Regions from separate parts of the Pseudolabrys taiwanensis genome, predicted to be linked through region 3. Evidence: predicted binding sites of a transcription regulator. Region 3 holds the regulator's gene; each other region holds the start of a gene.
The links. The regulator LexA, encoded in region 3, represses DNA repair genes until DNA is damaged. The targets are predictions, from matches to a motif close to TGTTCNNNNTGTGTTCNG.
Positions count from the first base shown of each region.

Region 1 (3,904 bases), 1.6 Mb from region 3:
TGGCCGCCGGGCGTTTCACCGGCAAGCCAGTCCAAGGTGATGCTGCCCTTGCCTTGCCGTCCTAAAATACCGGCCAATTTCGGGAGCATGAAAGTAAGCTCTTCGTGCAGGCGCCACGGCGGATTGACGATGATCATGCCCGAGCCATTGAGGCGCGTCGGATCGCTCAGCGGTGTAACGATCAATTCGGCCCGTAGAATCTTACCAATCCCAAGCCGGCGCAATCGCTTAGCCAAGGTATCGGCGTCCGGCCGCCCTTTGATCGGGTACCAGAGCGCGTAGATGCCGGTCGCCCATTTGCGGTGCGCCGCAGCAAAATCGTGGACCAAGCGGGTGAAATCGCTCTCCCGCTCGAACGGCGGATCGACCAGCACGAGACCGCGCCGCTCCTTCGGCGGCACATAGGCCGACAACGCGGTCCATCCGTCGATCTCCAAACACTTCACGCGGTGATCGCGCTGCAGGTGATAGGCGAGAGATCGGGCGGCGTTGGGCTCGAGTTCGCAGGCAATGAGCCGGTCCTGCGGCCGCAGCCAGGCGCGCACGAGCGCCGGCGAGCCGGGATACGCGGTGAGGCGGTCGCTGTCGTTGAGCGCACGGATCACATCGAGATAAGGCGCGAGCAGCTCGGCCAACTTCTCCTGCAAGGTCGCCGCCATCAGCGGTTCGATGCCGTCGTGCCATTCGCCGCCACGGCTCGCTTCCGTGCCGGTCAGATCGTAGAGGCCGGCGCCCGCATGCGTATCGAGGACGCGGAAGGCGGCCGGCTTCTCGCGCAGATGATGAAGAATACGGCAGAGCACCACGTGCTTGAAGACATCGGCGAAGCTGCCGGCATGAAAGGCGTGACGATAGTTCACACAAATACCCGCGTCAGACAGAGCTTGAACCGCGCGAAGCGGCGCAATGCTTATGCCACAACGCGCACGCCAATGACGAACGGGGGCGACGCCACCGTTTACCGATGCCGGAAACCAGGGATCCGATCGCGCGCTTTAGGGCTCGGCGGCATTGGCGGCACCGCCGCGCACCGCCGGCATCGTCACTTTGTTCAGACGACAGGCGCGGCGCGTGATCTCGCCGCAGTCGCGAAAACCGAACTCGCGCGTCAGGCAGACGCGGACCTCGGTGAGCCGCTTACGATCGCAACCGACCGCGATATTGGAGCGCGTCAGCCCGGGGTTGGCCTCGAGAAAAGCATCGACGACCTGGCCGGGATTGACGGTGATCGGCTTTGCCAGGGCGAGATAATCTTCGGGAATCTTCACGACCGCGCGCGCCTTGCGCATCGCTTCGAAATACGCGTTCGGCGAAAGTCCCGAACAGGTGCCGTGACGATCCCACTCGTGAAAAACGAGCCGCGGGCTCGGCATCATTTCAAGCGCGCTGCCGACGATATTGCGATTGAGCCGCGGCGCCGGCACCTGACAATACGAAGGAAAGCCCTTTTCGTATTGCGGCCACAGACCGTGCACCACGAAGGAATACGGACGCCCGGCGCATTGTTGATCCGGTGCGCGATCCGGCGAGCGTTCGCGCGCGGCTTCGCAATAGGACGGTGACCACGACAGAGACAGCACATAGAAATCGAACTGCCCCGGCGCGTTCTGGCGGCGATCGGTCTGGGCGAAGGCGACGACGGCAAAGAGAAAAACGAAGCTGACAGCGATTGCCGTGCTTTGAACCGCCAAACGAATGCGGCGACGGAGCATCGAACGCCTCCCCCACTGACCCGCCGGACAAGAACAAACCGGCAATTGATTTAACGCAATGGTTCCTATCAAGGCTACCCTGTTAACATGAACATTACAAGAACAAAATAGACACTAATTGTGGCGGCTCCTCTTTGCGGTCACCGGCTCTCCGAACCGTGAGCGCGATATCAGAGCGGGATGGGAACCGAATGAGTAAGTGACGCATTTCACGTCCGACCGCCAGACTAGGAACCCGGGGCAGGAAATGCCGATGCATCGTGGCCGAGGACCGCTTGCTCGCGGTGAGCGATTGCAGATCATGCTGTCGCCTGAAGAGCTGGCGGCGGTCGACGATTTCCGCTTCCGCAACCGGATGCCAAGTCGCGCCGCCGCCGTTCGCGAACTCTTCCGCTTAGGGCTCGCCAGCGCCGGCCTTGTGAATTCGGACGGTCGCAGGTCGGCGGATTTCGGCGTCTTGGATTCTTGATCGTCTTGCGCGCGGCCAAGTCGCCCCCTAAGCCGCTAAATTAGTGAGTCGCTCTTAGACTACGTCACTCTCGCATGCCGTCTCCCATCGCGCGACACTATCACCAGATATGACGCACGAAGGAATATGGAGAAAGGCGATGCCTGACCTGTCCAATGCCGCCGAACTCAGACGTCTGGCCATGCAATGTTCCGCACGCGCGGAGCGCGCCAGCTGCAGTGCAAGCGAACGCGAGCGCCTTTTGAAGATGCGTGAGGCCTTGCTCGATCTTGCGCAGAATGCCGACTGGCTAGCGGGACGCCGCGCCGCCTGACGTGTCAATCTGTCTGGAACGTTAGTCGCGCCTCAGGGGCGCGCCATCTTGCACGCTGGATTGTAAGCCCAGTTGCGGTCGAGCCCGACCACGCACCATTCCACGCCCCATGTGGCGCCGATCGGACCGGTGTCTTCGCCGATCGAGTAGTAGACGCCGTGCTTGCGTCCGTCGCTCACCAGCGCCGTCGCCTGGCAATAACGCCGCGGAATCGTACCGAGCGCCCACGGGCTGTAGGCGACCTCACGCACGCGCTCGAAATCGAGAATCTGCAGGCTCGAATTCCAGAAGCGGCCTTCCTTCTCGGCAAAGCGGGACGCGATCTTGCCGAGCCCGGCTTCGCACGGCGGCAGCACGCCGTCGTAATTCGCACCGCTCATGTAGAACGTCTTCTCGAGCCAGTTTGCCGCCTGTGCCGGTGCCAGCGCCGGAAGGGCCAGCAACATCGAGAGGAAAGCGGCGCGCAACAACGAAGCAGCAGAGGCCATGACCGGTACTCCCGTAACGAGTGGCTCACATTAGCACAGGTTGTTGCGGCGCGGCGCTACTGGATTCACAGATTTGCACCTGTTCGAACTCGTCCGTTCAGGCGCACGATTTCACCGGCAGATCCGCCCGAAAGGCGTCGGCGTGGCGACCGGCCGGCAACCCCGTCGCCGTGTTCGGCCATCGTCACGGCGCGTCGCGCCAATCTCCCAGTACCGCCTGCACCACGGCGAGCGCGGCCACCGCGGCGGTGTCGGCCCGCAGAATGCGCGGGCCGAGCGACAGGCGCACGGTGTTCGGACGCTTGAGCAGCGTCGCGCGCTCCGCCTCGGAGAAGCCGCCTTCGGGCCCGATCAGCACCGCGATCGGGACCGGCCTGCGCACCGCTTCGAGCGCGGCCACCGGATCCTTCACCTCGGCATCCTCATCGCAGAACACCAGCAGACGATCATCGGCGGCCGCCGCGCGCTCGAAGCTCAGAGGCTCGCCGATCTCCGGCACCGCCAGCACGCCGCATTGCTCGGCCGCCTCGATGGCATTGGCCTGCATGCGCTCGCGATTGATGCGGGTGACTTGCGTGTGCTGAGTCAGCACCGGCTGGATGCGCGATGCGCCCATCTCCACGGCCTTCTGCACCATGTAGTCGAGACGGGCGTGCTTGAGCGGCGCGAACAGGAAATGCAGGTCGCCCGGGCGCGGTTGGCCGCGCAGTTGCTCTTCGGGCGTGGCCGCGAGCGCGCGCTTGCCGGCGAACGTCAGCCGCGCGCCCCATTCGCCGTCACGCCCATTGAACAGCAGCACCGCGTCGCCGTCTTTCAGCCGCAGCACATTGGCGAGGTAGTTCACCTGCTCGCGGTCGAAGGCGACCGCCTGCCCGGCGGTAAGCGGCGCTTCGACGTGGACCCGGGGTGTGCGGAAATCGTA
Region 1 is NZ_CP031417.1:4,967,008-4,970,911, reverse strand. Features, by position in the region: gene DW352_RS23620 (23S rRNA (adenine(2030)-N(6))-methyltransferase RlmJ) at 1-860, opposite strand, end outside; gene DW352_RS23615 (ribonuclease T2 family protein) at 996-1,712, opposite strand; gene DW352_RS23610 (hypothetical protein) at 1,966-2,181, shown strand; gene DW352_RS26980 (hypothetical protein) at 2,321-2,494, shown strand; gene DW352_RS23605 (hypothetical protein) at 2,527-2,982, opposite strand; gene DW352_RS23600 (16S rRNA (uracil(1498)-N(3))-methyltransferase) at 3,167-3,904, opposite strand, start outside.
Region 1: DW352_RS23615 (ribonuclease T2 family protein) is a predicted target of LexA. The motif match lies at 1,800-1,817, and genes of this name have one in related genera.

Region 2 (3,904 bases), 1.4 Mb from region 3:
GGCAAACTCAAAGGCATCGGCATCGCCGACGAGCAGCGTGCCGCCGTCGTGCCGAACGTGCCGACCTTCAAGGAAGCCGGCTTTCCGGGCCACACAGCCTCGTCCTGGATCGGCGTGTTCGCACCGGCCAAGACCGATCCGAAGATCGTCGCCGCGCTGAACACGGCGATCAACGACACCATCAAATCGTCCGCCGTGCAGGAAAAGCTGACGAGCATCGGCTTCGATCCGATGACCGGCACGCCGGATCAGGCCGAAGCGCTGTTCAAGGCCGAGGTCGAGAAGTGGGGCCGGATGGTCAAGGCGCTCGATCTGAAGATCAATTAGCGCGGCTACGCGTCGTCGTATGCTCCGCTCATTCCCGCGAAAGCGGGAATCCAGCACGCCCTGACAAATTTGCATTTGCGCGCTGGGTCCCCAGCGCAAGTCGGCTGTCGCCGATTTGCGCACGGGAGTGGCGGGGGGACGAGCAGATCATTCAATCCGGCAACGTGAGCCGCCCGTCTTCCGTCAGCGGGAAGCCGGGGTTATGCGCCACTTCCCAAAGATGGCCGTCGGGATCCTTGAAGTAGCCGGCATAGCCGCCCCAGGACGTCTTCTCCGGCGGCTTTGGGATGGTCGCGCCGGCCGACCACGCCCGCGCAATGGCAGCATCGACTTGCGTTTCCGTCGCGCAATTCCAGGCCAGCGCGACGCCGCGGAAATCGACCGGCACGTGGCTCGCCGTGTGCCGCGAATCTTTCGCCAGTTCCGCGACCGACCAGACCGCGAAGGCGCAGGCGCCGGCCTGGAAGAAGCCAACACCCTCGGCGTCGCGCGCGCGGCGCGCAAAGCCGAGCGCCTCGTAAAAGGCGATGCTGCGGCCGAGATTGGCGACGCCCAACGTCACCAACGACAAAACGGCGTTCGGTTCGTTCATGACTCGAACAGGTTCAGTTGCTCGCTGCCGGCCTTCGGCGCGCGGAACGCCTGCGTCGACAAGGCCGTCCGCGTCTTGTTGATGCCGAGCTTCTCGCAGGCCAGCTCGAACCGGCGGCCGATCATCCATGCATAAGGGCCGCTGCCCTTCATGCGCTTACCCCAGGTCGAATCGTAATCCTTGCCGCCGCGCATGTCGCGGATGAGCTTCATCACATGCCGATAGCGATCGGGATAATTCGCCATCAGCCACTCGCGAAACAGATCGCGCACCTCGAGCGGCAACCGCAGCAGCACGTAGCCCGCTTCCTTGACGCCGGCGGTCACCGCCGCCTCCAGGATACGCTCGATCTCCATGTCGTTCAGCGCGGGAACGATGGGCGCCACCATCACCGTCGTCGGCACGCCGGCCTGCGACAACCGACGCAAGGCCTCGAGCCGCCGCATCGGCGTCGCCGCGCGCGGCTCCATCTTGCGCGCCAACTCCGCATCGAGCGTCGTCACCGACAAGGCGACCTTGGCCAGCTTGCGCTCCGCCATGCGCGCGAGAATGTCGAGATCGCGCAACACCAGCGCCGACTTGGTGACGATACCGACCGGATGACCGGCGCGGTCGAGCACCTCGAGAATGCGCCGCATCACCTGGTAGCGGCGGTCGATCGGCTGATACGGATCGGTGTTGGTGCCGATGGCGATGACCTTCGGCTGATAGTTCGGCGACGACAGCTCGCGCTCCAACAGCTCGGCGGCCTCCGGCTTCACGAACAGCTTGGATTCGAAATCCAGCCCGGGCGACAGACCGAGATAAGCATGCGTCGGCCGTGCGAAGCAGTAGACGCAGCCGTGCTCGCAGCCGCGATAGGGATTGATCGAGCGGTCGAAACCGATGTCGGGGGAATCGTTGCGCGTGATGATCTTGCGCGAGGCATCGACCTGCACCGTGGTCTTGAACGGCGGCAGGTCTTCGAGCGACTGCCAGCCGTCGTCGAAGGCGACGCGGGCGAGCGGCTCGTAACGGCCGACGGCATTGCTCTGCGCCCCACGACCGCGCCGGCGCTCATGCTCGACCACAACGCCGAGCAATTCGCTGACATCGTCATACGGATTTGTCGGTCCATGCGCGCCCGCCGATGCGGAGGGCAGCTCCTTCACCGACGGGCGCTTCTGGGCTGCGTTTGGTCGAGCCATGGCCAGAACCTAGTGGCTGAATGTGAACATAACAAGAACATTTTTCGACGGTTCCGTTTTAATCAAAAGCCGACTTGATTTCGTGGCGAGGTCGACAACCGCCACATGATGTGGTGCAACCTGGACGTCACAGTCGCGGTTCCATGCTCAGCGCCATCATCGCCACACACGAATCGGAACGGCCTTTGGTCCCGACGCTCGCCGCGTTGGTGCCGGGCGCCACGGCCGGCCTGTTGACCGAGGTCGTGATCGCCGATGCCGCCTCCGCCGACGAGACGGCCGAGGTCGCGGACATCGCCGGCTGCCGGTTCATGAGCTCGCGCGAACCGGTCGGCGGACGCCTGCGCGCCGCGGCCGCGAGCACGCGCACGCCTTGGCTTTTGTTTCTGCGGCCCGGCACCGTCCCGGAGCCCGGCTGGGTCGCCGCCGCGGAAAACTTCATGGCCGCCACCAGCGCAAGCGAAGCCCCGCGCGCGGCCATATTCAGACCCTCGAGCGCGGCCGACGCCCTACGGCCGGCCTGGGCGGAATTGCTGACGCTTCTGCGCGCCACGCTGGTCGGCGGCGCGCGCCCCGAACAGGGCCTGCTCATCCCCCGCCGCCTTTACGACAGCGTCGGCGGGCATCCCGCAGGCAACGATGCTGAAGCGGCCCTGCTCCGCAAGCTCGGCCGGCGGCGTCTCGCCATGTTGCCCGTCGGCGCCCGGCCGCCGCGCTGACCTCCGCATAGATCGCCGAGCCGCGCGCTGCCCGCCGCTTACAAGCCGCCCGACAGTTACTTGACAAAGTCAATTATAAGGTTGACTTTGTCATCCAACTGGAAGGAACGCCGCCATGGCCGGCGCAACGGTTATCGACGGAGGCTTGCGGGCGACGGCTTTAGCCGAAACGCGGCCGGTGGCTAGCGCGACATCCGCGTCGTCCGCTTCGCACGCACCCCACGATTACGCGGCCTATCGAAAGCAAGCGCACCGCCTGCGGCAGGAAGCAATCGAAGCGGCCGCGCGCAGCCTTTTTCGCGCTTGTCGCGGCAAGCCGACACCACAAAAGGAATAACGAACGTATGTCCGAGCCCGGGCCGGATCGCATCGCCGCCATTCGGCGATTTAATCGCTTTTACACGCGCCAGATCGGCGTCCTGCGCAAAGGCTATCTCGACAGCCCCTACTCGCTTGGCGAGATGCGGGTGCTGTACGAAATCTTCCGCGGCGATGGTCCCACCGCCAGCGACATCGCGCGCGCGCTCGATCTCGACGCCGGCTATATCAGCCGTGTGCTGCGACATTTCGAGAAGCAAGGCCTTATCAGCCGCGAGACCTCGGCCAAGGACGCGCGGCAGAGCCATCTCACATTGACGGCGCGCGGCCGCAAGACCTTCGCGCCTCTCGAGAAGAAATCGCAAGTCCAGGTCGCCGGCATGTTGGCGCATCTCAATGAGGCCGAACAGGCGCGGGTGGTCGCCGCGATGAGTGAGATCGAACGCCTCCTCGGTCATGCCGGCCAGGCCGACAATGAACTCGCCTACACGCTGCGCAATCCCAAACCCGGCGACTTCGGCTGGGTCGTTACCCGCCACGCCGAGCTCTATCTTGAGGAATACGGCTGGGGCGAACCTTTCGAAGGGCTGTGCGCGCAGATCGTCGCCGACTTCGCCAACAAGAACGATCCGGCGCGCGAGCGCTGTTGGATCGCCGAGCGCCACGGCGAGCCGGTCGGGTCCATCTTCCTGGTGCGGGACTCCGACGAGGTCGCGCGTATCCGCCTGTTGTTGGTCGATCCGAAAGGACGCGGGCTCGGT
Region 2 is NZ_CP031417.1:5,114,392-5,118,295, reverse strand. Features, by position in the region: gene DW352_RS24385 (tripartite tricarboxylate transporter substrate-binding protein) at 1-327, shown strand, start outside; gene DW352_RS24380 (VOC family protein) at 479-919, opposite strand; gene DW352_RS24375 (PA0069 family radical SAM protein) at 916-2,106, opposite strand; gene DW352_RS24370 (glycosyltransferase family protein) at 2,250-2,825, shown strand; gene DW352_RS27000 (hypothetical protein) at 2,941-3,162, shown strand; gene DW352_RS24365 (bifunctional helix-turn-helix transcriptional regulator/GNAT family N-acetyltransferase) at 3,170-3,904, shown strand, end outside.
Region 2: DW352_RS24375 (PA0069 family radical SAM protein) is a predicted target of LexA. The motif match lies at 2,129-2,146, and genes of this name have one in related genera.

Region 3 (3,904 bases):
CGCGACGCCATCTCGACGCCGGTCAACGACGCGATGTACGTGTCGAGCCTGGCGCATGTGCTGTCGATCTCCGGCTATCACATGGCGGTGGTCGCCGGCATCGTGTTCTTCGTCATCCGCGCCGGGCTAGCGCTGTCGCCGTCGCTCGCGGTCCGCCGGCCCATCAAGAAATGGGCGGCGTGCGCGGCGCTCGTCGCTGCGTTCTTCTATCTGCTCTTGTCCGGAGCGGAAGTCGCGACGCAGCGTTCCTTCATCATGGTGGCGATCGTCCTCATCGGCGTGATGGCCGACCGGCCGGCGATCACCTTTCGCACGCTGACCGTCGCCGCGCTGTGCGTGCTCGCCTGGTCGCCGCAGGCCGTGGTGCATCCGAGCTTCCAGATGTCGTTCGCCGCGACGCTCGCGCTCGTCGCTGCGTATCAATACGGCCTGCCATGGCGGCCGGATGCCGACACGTCGATCGGCGCCCGCGTCGCATTGTGGGGCGGGCGCGAAGTCGCCGGACTCATCCTCGCCTCCCTGGTCGCGGGTTTCGCCACCACGCTCTACGCAGCCTTCCATTTCCATCGCATGGCGCCCTATGGCGTGCTCGCGAATCTCTTCGCCATGCCGGTCGTGTCGGTGCTGGTGATGCCGATGGGCATTCTGGCGCTCGTGCTGATGCCGTTCGGCTTCGACGCGGCGTTCTGGCGACTGATGGGCGCCGGCATCGACTGGATGACCAGCGTCGCATTGTGGGTGGCGAGCCTGCCAGGCGCGGTCGGGCACATCCATGCCTTCGGTGTTGGGCCGCTGCTCATCGGCACCGCCGGATTGCTGCTGGTCTGCCTGTTGCGGTCACCGCTGCGCTGGAGCGGGGCGGTCTTCTGTACGATCGCCATGTTGTGGGTCCTGGCGACGCCGCGCCCCGACGTGCTCATTGCCGCCGATGGACAGACGGCGGCCATCCGCAATGCCAGCGGCCGCTTGTCGGTGCTGCACAGCGGCCGCGACACCTTCGCCCTCAAGGAGTGGCTGGCGGCCGATGGCGACGACCGCACGCCGACGGACAAGACGTTGAAGGAGGGCGTGCGTTGCGACGCCGTCGGCTGCGTCGCCACCCTCGGCAACGGCCGGCTGATCGCTGCGTCGTTGGCAGCCGAAGCCTTCGCGGAGGATTGTATGCGCGCGGCGATCGTCGTCAGTCCGCGGCAAGCGCCGGGCGCCTGCAATGCGCTGCTGTTCGACCGCGCGCGCTGGCGCGCGCACGGCGCCATGACCTTGCGCTGGACTGGCGATGCGTTCGAGACGATCGCCGCGCGTCCGGCCGGCTACGGGCGGCCGTGGGCGCCGGCACCGCAAACCGTTGCGCTATCTCAAAGCACAACCAGCCGTCCGACACCGCAGGACGCGACGCCGCGCATGGAAGATCTGGAGGCGAGCGATTGAGATTACCCGCATGCGCGGGTGATGACGGCACTGCCGCTAGTAGAGCTTCTTGGCGAGGGTCAGATAAAACGCCGTCGTCATCGCCGTGTTGTAGGCGAACACCGACGTGCGCGCCTTGAACTTGATGGCCGCACCGAGATCGGGAATGTCGTAGTTGAGGACGCCGCCGAGGCTCAGAACTTCCGCACGGCGGCCATCGGGCGCCACGGCGACGTCGCCGCGCGTATCGTCGGTGATTTGGCGCAAATAATAACCGGCGACACCCACCTGCCAGCGTCCGATGTGCTCCGAGACGGCGAAGTCGATATTGATGTTCTTGCCGCTGACGTAATCGGTATCGGAATTCCGGCCATAAGAGTTCAGGTAGATCTTGCTGCTGAACTCCGTGCCGTCCGCAAGCAGCGGCGGCGTCGTATAAGTGAAGGCGAGCGAGGGGGCGACGATGACGGTGTTGCTGCCGACGGTAACGCCGTTGCTGGCCTGAATGCGGGCGTCGTAGAGGCCGGTCGGGAGCACCGCGCCGAGGCCAGCGCGAACGGCGAGGCCTTCGCGGATGGGCGCGGCGCCTTTCTCGTGCGATGGCCGCGTGAAGCCGAAAAAGCGCGACCAGGACCCTTCGATGTAGATGTCGCCGAAGCCCGACTTGCAACGCTCTGCATTGGCCGACGTGATCTGTCCGCACACCTCGCCGACGCCGGCGACGCCCAGCAATCCGACCGAGCCGTCGAATAGCTTGAAATTCGGCACATACAACAGGACGCCGGCGGCGCTTTTGGAGTCGATGCCGACGGCATCCAGGCCGGGACGGGTCTGGCCCGTGCCATCTCTGAGCTGGTAGGCCGAGGCACCGCCCAGGATGGCGGCGCCGTAGAGGCCCGGCGTCGGCAGAAAGGCCGAACGGATGTCGGTGCCGCCGATAGGCCCGGCGACCGTACTGCCTTCGGCGGCGAGCGACGGCGCGGCACCAAGCGCGAGGCAGCACACTCCGAGCACGACGCGCAATGCCGCTTTCACGACGTCCACAGTCCCCGTTCAATAATACCGGGCACCGTAGAGTTTGCTTACCAACTTGCCTAGGCGCAGTTTCGCCCGTGCCGGGGCGCTCCACGGGAATCGAGACATACCGCACACAGCGCATCGGCCGTCGCGCTTAGGGACCGGTTGGCGGCCGGCACCTCAGGGTGACGAGGGCAGATCGGAGAGGGGAGTTATCTTCAGTAGCGCCGGAAAAGCCCGACCAGCTTGCCCTGAATGCGCACGCGGTTGGGCGGCAGGATGCGCACCTCGTAGGCCGCGTTGGCCGGCTCGAGCGCGATGGAGGCACCGCGGCGGCGGAAGCGCTTGAGCGTCGCCTCCTCGTCGTCGATCAGTGCGACCACGATGTCGCCGGTGTCGGCGACTTCCGAGCGGCGGATGAGGGCGATGTCGCCATCGAGGATGCCGGCCTCGATCATCGAGTCGCCGCGCACTTCGAGCGCGAAATGCTCCCCGGTCGACAACAGGTCCGGCGGCATGTTGATGACATGGCTCTTGGTCTGGATCGCCTCGATCGGCGTACCGGCGGCGATACGGCCCATCACCGGTACGGCGATCGGCCGGCCGCTGGTATCGTCCTCCGCTGCCACCTGACGGACGCGGCCGAGGTCGCCCTCGATGACGCTCGGCGTAAATTTGCGGGCGCGGCCGTTGCCCACGCCGTGCCCGACCGAGTCGGGAAGCTTGATGACCTCAATGGCGCGCGCCCGGTTGGGCAGTCGGCGGATGAAGCCGCGCTCCTCGAGGGCGGTGATCAGCCGGTGGATCCCGGATTTGGAGCGCAGGTCGAGCGCGTCCTTCATCTCGTCGAAAGAGGGCGGAACGCCGGCCTCGGTCAGCCGCTCGTGGATGAAGCGCAAAAGCTCGAACTGCTTGCGGGTCAGCATCTGTTTCTCCCGTCGCCCGGCCAGGCCCAGCCCTTACGGCGAATGGGCAGCCGGCTCGAAACAAATCATGAACGGACACTATCTGTTCGATATGTGTTCCGCAAGGATTTAATTTCGGGTGAACAATGCAAACGACCGCTATAGGCCTAGCTTAAGGATGACGCAGGGTGAACCGGCTTGCGCAAAAGGCGCGTAAGGTTCCCGAATCACAAGGCAATCCGCCGCGGCCAACGGTGCCATCAGGGAACTGTCCTGCGACGGTACCGGGGTGGCGATGGGCCCATCAGGCCCCGGCGTCAGCAGCGCGCGCATATAATCGGCGCGCTCGTCGTTCTCCGGCAGATCGCGGCCCAACAGGGCTCGATCGGGCACATGGTCGATCACGGTGCGGCCGGTGAGTCGGCGGATCAGCGGCACCAGAAACAGGAAGGCGCAGACGTAGGACGAGACCGGATTGCCGGGCAGGCCGAGCACCTGCAGGCCACCGAGCCGTCCGTGCATCATCGGCTTGCCGGGGCGCAGCGCGACCCGCCAGAACGAGAGGTCGAGACCTT
Region 3 is NZ_CP031417.1:960,940-964,843, forward strand. Features, by position in the region: gene DW352_RS04565 (ComEC/Rec2 family competence protein) at 1-1,428, shown strand, start outside; gene DW352_RS04570 (SphA family protein) at 1,465-2,451, opposite strand; gene lexA (transcriptional repressor LexA) at 2,643-3,350, opposite strand; gene DW352_RS04580 (molybdopterin molybdotransferase MoeA) at 3,489-3,904, opposite strand, start outside.

Region 4 (3,904 bases), 700 kb from region 3:
GCCGCTTTTCGAGTGCTTTCACAGCTTCACCGATCTCGTGAATGAGGTGCTGTAGTGCGTCTACTTGGTTCTCGACCTTGGTGAGACGTGCTCGCAACCAATTGAGTTTTTCTCTGTCCGAGAAATCTTCCCAAGCTGACATGTTGCCCTCCGTTGTGGAGGCGTCATTCTGCAACCGAGGCCGCGCTTAATAAAGAGGCCGCCAACTAGGGCGGCCACTTTCTTCGCAATAGTCTGTCGGCGCGGGCGATTAGCTCTTTCGATTTTATGATTGACTCGTAAGAGGCGGCCACAGTGTCGTTTAATGAACGCGCTGCCTCGGCAATGCGGCGCTGTATTTCCGCAATCTCCGTCAAGAGAATTTGGTTGTCCGGCTGGGCCATGCGCGTTTCCCGTTGAAGGCGGGAGCACAATTGGTCTCTCAGCCACCGGCGCCTACGGCAAAGCCATCAGCCGATGATGGTGAACAGTGCGCTTGTGGGGCGGAGGTGTCGAGAGTTATTTCCCGTGCGGCGACCAGTCCCAAGTCGGCCTAATAGGCACCTCGACCTGAGCATCCAGGTCCCATCGATCGCCGTGTTTCCGCAGATATTCAATGACCGTCTTGGCGACCTCCTGCCGGTCCGAATCGGTCAGGACACCCTTACGCCCGTGGATTTTGCATTTGCCCAAGGCGAAGCAGATCGCCTCACTCAGAAGCTCCCCGCGCGTGAAATTCAAAACAGGCCACTCCTCAATTCAAACTAGGCCACTGGGGATCGAAACAGGCCAGTACCCACCGCCCGAAAAGAACATATTGCGAACGAGGAACAAATAGGGTACATTGCCTTTACATCAATTGATCCACGACGGCGGCGGCGACCCGCGTTGTCGGAGGTCCGAATCTTAGGCCATAAGGAGCGCGACAATGAGTCAGCCTGCCCTGCGTCTCGTCGAAGGATCGTCCATGGATAAGTCGAAAGCCCTCGCGGCCGCGCTGAGCCAGATCGAGCGCCAGTTCGGCAAGGGCTCGGTGATGAAGCTCGGCAAGAACGACAAGGCGATGGACATCGAGGCCATCTCCTCGGGCTCGCTCGGCCTCGACATCGCGCTCGGTATCGGCGGCCTGCCGCGCGGCCGCATCGTCGAGATCTACGGGCCGGAGTCGTCGGGCAAGACGACCCTGGCGCTGCACACCGTCGCCGAAGCCCAGAAGAAGGGCGGCATCTGCGCCTTCGTCGACGCCGAGCACGCGCTCGACGTGGTCTATGCGCGCAAGCTCGGCGTGAGCACCGACGATCTTCTGATCTCGCAGCCGGACGCCGGCGAGCAGGCGCTCGAAATCGCCGACACGTTGGTGCGCTCCGGCGCGATCGACGTGCTGGTGGTCGACTCGGTCGCCGCGCTGGTGCCGCGGGCCGAGCTCGAGGGCGAGATGGGCGACGTGCAGCCGGGTTCGCAGGCGCGCCTGATGAGCCAGGCTTTGCGCAAGCTCACCGCGTCGATCAACAAGTCGAAGACCATGGTGATCTTCATCAACCAGATCCGCATGAAGATCGGCGTGATGTACGGTTCGCCCGAGACGACGTCGGGCGGCAACGCGCTCAAGTTCTACGCCTCGGTCCGCCTCGACATCCGCCGCATCGGCGCGATCAAGGAGCGCGACGAGGTGATCGGCAACCAGACCCGCGTCAAGGTGGTCAAGAACAAGCTGGCGCCGCCGTTCAAACAGGTCGAGTTCGACATCATGTACGGCGAGGGCGTGTCCAAGATCGGCGAGCTGATTGATCTCGGCGTCAAGGCCGGCGTGGTCGAGAAGTCGGGCGCCTGGTTCTCCTATGACAGCCAGCGCATCGGCCAGGGCCGCGAGAACGCCAAGTCCTTCCTGAAGGAAAATCCGGACATGGCCGCCAAGATCGAAGCGGCGGTGCGCCAGAACTCCGGCGTGCTCGCCGAGGTGATCGTGACCGGCGAGAAGGAAGAAGACGACGACGAGGCCGATCCCAAGGATTGAAAGGGACAGGGCACCCCGCGCGATGTCGTCGATCCGACGTCCTCGCGCAGAGCCGGTCCGGACGGTGCAAAGGAGACCGCGGTCTCCGCTCTGACGCCGCCCGCGCCGGTCGAAGCGGTCCCGCAACCGCTTGGCCCGGAGTCCGAAAGTCCGTCGTCGTCGCAGGCGCCGATCACGCTTCAAGCGTCTCAGCCTGTCGATGAGGTTCCGGCGCCGCCGGAAGTGGACGTCGCGATGGCCGCCGCACCGGCGGACGTCGCCAACGATCCGAGCCCGAAACGGCCACGCGCCAAGGCAAAAGCGGCTGCCGAGCAAGCCGAGCCCGCGCGCAAGGCCGCTAAGGTCGAGCGGAAGGCCAAGGTCGCGCCAGCGGCCAAGGCCCCATCCAAGGCCGCGGCCCCCGCAAAGGCTGCGACGAAGAAGAAGGTCAAGGCCGGGCGGTGAGCCGTCCGTTCTTGAAGGTTCCGCATCATGTCCTGTCTCGCGTGACATGATGCGTTGCGCGTCTCGCCCCCGTCGGCACCCGGCTGCGTAAAGCGGCCGCCACCGAGGACGGGGGCGAAGGCGCGTCGGGGTGCGGCCGACATGCGGCGCGATGGCGTTTCGCGGCGGCAGCGGCAACAACCGCAAGAGCAACAACCGCGAGAGCAGCATCCGCACGAGCAGAACGCAGAAGCCCCGACGCGGGTGCAAGCACCCGCAGCGAAGGCACGGGACTTGCTAGCCCGATAGCTTTCTTTCTGCGGCCGGATCAAACGCGCCAGACGAAGCGCGGCCGGCCTCCTTTCGGGAGCTTCGAATCATCGTGTCACGCGCCATCCCCTTCGCATCTTTTGTCTCACGCCTCGCCGCCGTCGCCGTGCGCGCGGCGTTTCCGTCTCTCCTGGCGGCGTTCGCCGTTACAGCGGCCGCGCCATCGGCGCAGGCGGCGGATCTCGTGCCGTTCAAGGTGGTGCTCAATTTCCAAGCAGATGGTGCACTGAACGGCTTCTATCACGCGCTGGCCAAGGGCTATTACCGCGACGCCGGGCTCGACGTGACGCTCGATCATTCGAACGGCTCGGCCGATGCCATCGCGCGCGCGGCCGGCGGCCTCTACGACGTCGCGGTCGGCGACATCGCGACGCTCACCGAATTCACGCTGAAGAATCCGGACACCGCGCCGCGCGCCGTGTTCCTGCTCTACAACCGCTCGCCGCAGGCGGTCATTTCGCTGAAGAAGAGCGGCATCGCCAAGCCCGCCGATCTTGCCGGCCGCGTGCTCGGCGTCGGCGCGGCGGATGCGCCGTCGCGCATGTTCCCGGCTTTCGCCAATCTGGCCGGCGTCGATGTGTCGAAGATCGAACGGCGGCAGATCGCGCCGCGCGTGCGCGAATCCATGCTGATGGGCGGGCAGGTGGATGCCGTCACCGGCTTCGACTCCACCGTGTTCTTCAACCTGAAGAACAACGGCGTGAAATTCGATGAGGTGAACTTCATCTATTACGGCGACTACGGGCTCGACGTGTACGGCAACGCGATTCTGGCGAGCCGTGCGGCGCTGCGCGACAAGGCCGATCTCGTGCGCAAGTTCGTCGCCGCGTCGGCGCGCGGCTGGCGCGAAGCCATCGCCGATCCGCAAGGGACCATCATGGCGATGCGCAAGTTCAACGAAGTCGCGCCGCTCGAAAACGAAACCGAGCGTCTCGCGTGGGTCGGCCGCCGGCTGATCGCGCCGCCGGCCACGAAAGAGCAGGGCATCGGCTATTACGATAAGGCGCGGCTCGCGCTCAATCTCAAGCAGATCTCGCAGGCCTTCGGGCTCGACAAGGTGCTCACCGTCGAGGACATCTACGACGACCGCTTCCTGCCGCCGCGCGAGGAGCGGCTGGTGAAGTAGGAACGTCAGCCGCAGGCAAAGCGTCATCCCGG
Region 4 is NZ_CP031417.1:260,765-264,668, forward strand. Features, by position in the region: gene DW352_RS26595 (hypothetical protein) at 1-142, opposite strand, end outside; gene recA (recombinase RecA) at 908-1,993, shown strand; gene DW352_RS01240 (hypothetical protein) at 2,228-2,437, shown strand; gene DW352_RS01245 (ABC transporter substrate-binding protein) at 2,799-3,872, shown strand.
Region 4: recA (recombinase RecA) is a predicted target of LexA. The motif match lies at 788-805, and genes of this name have one in related genera.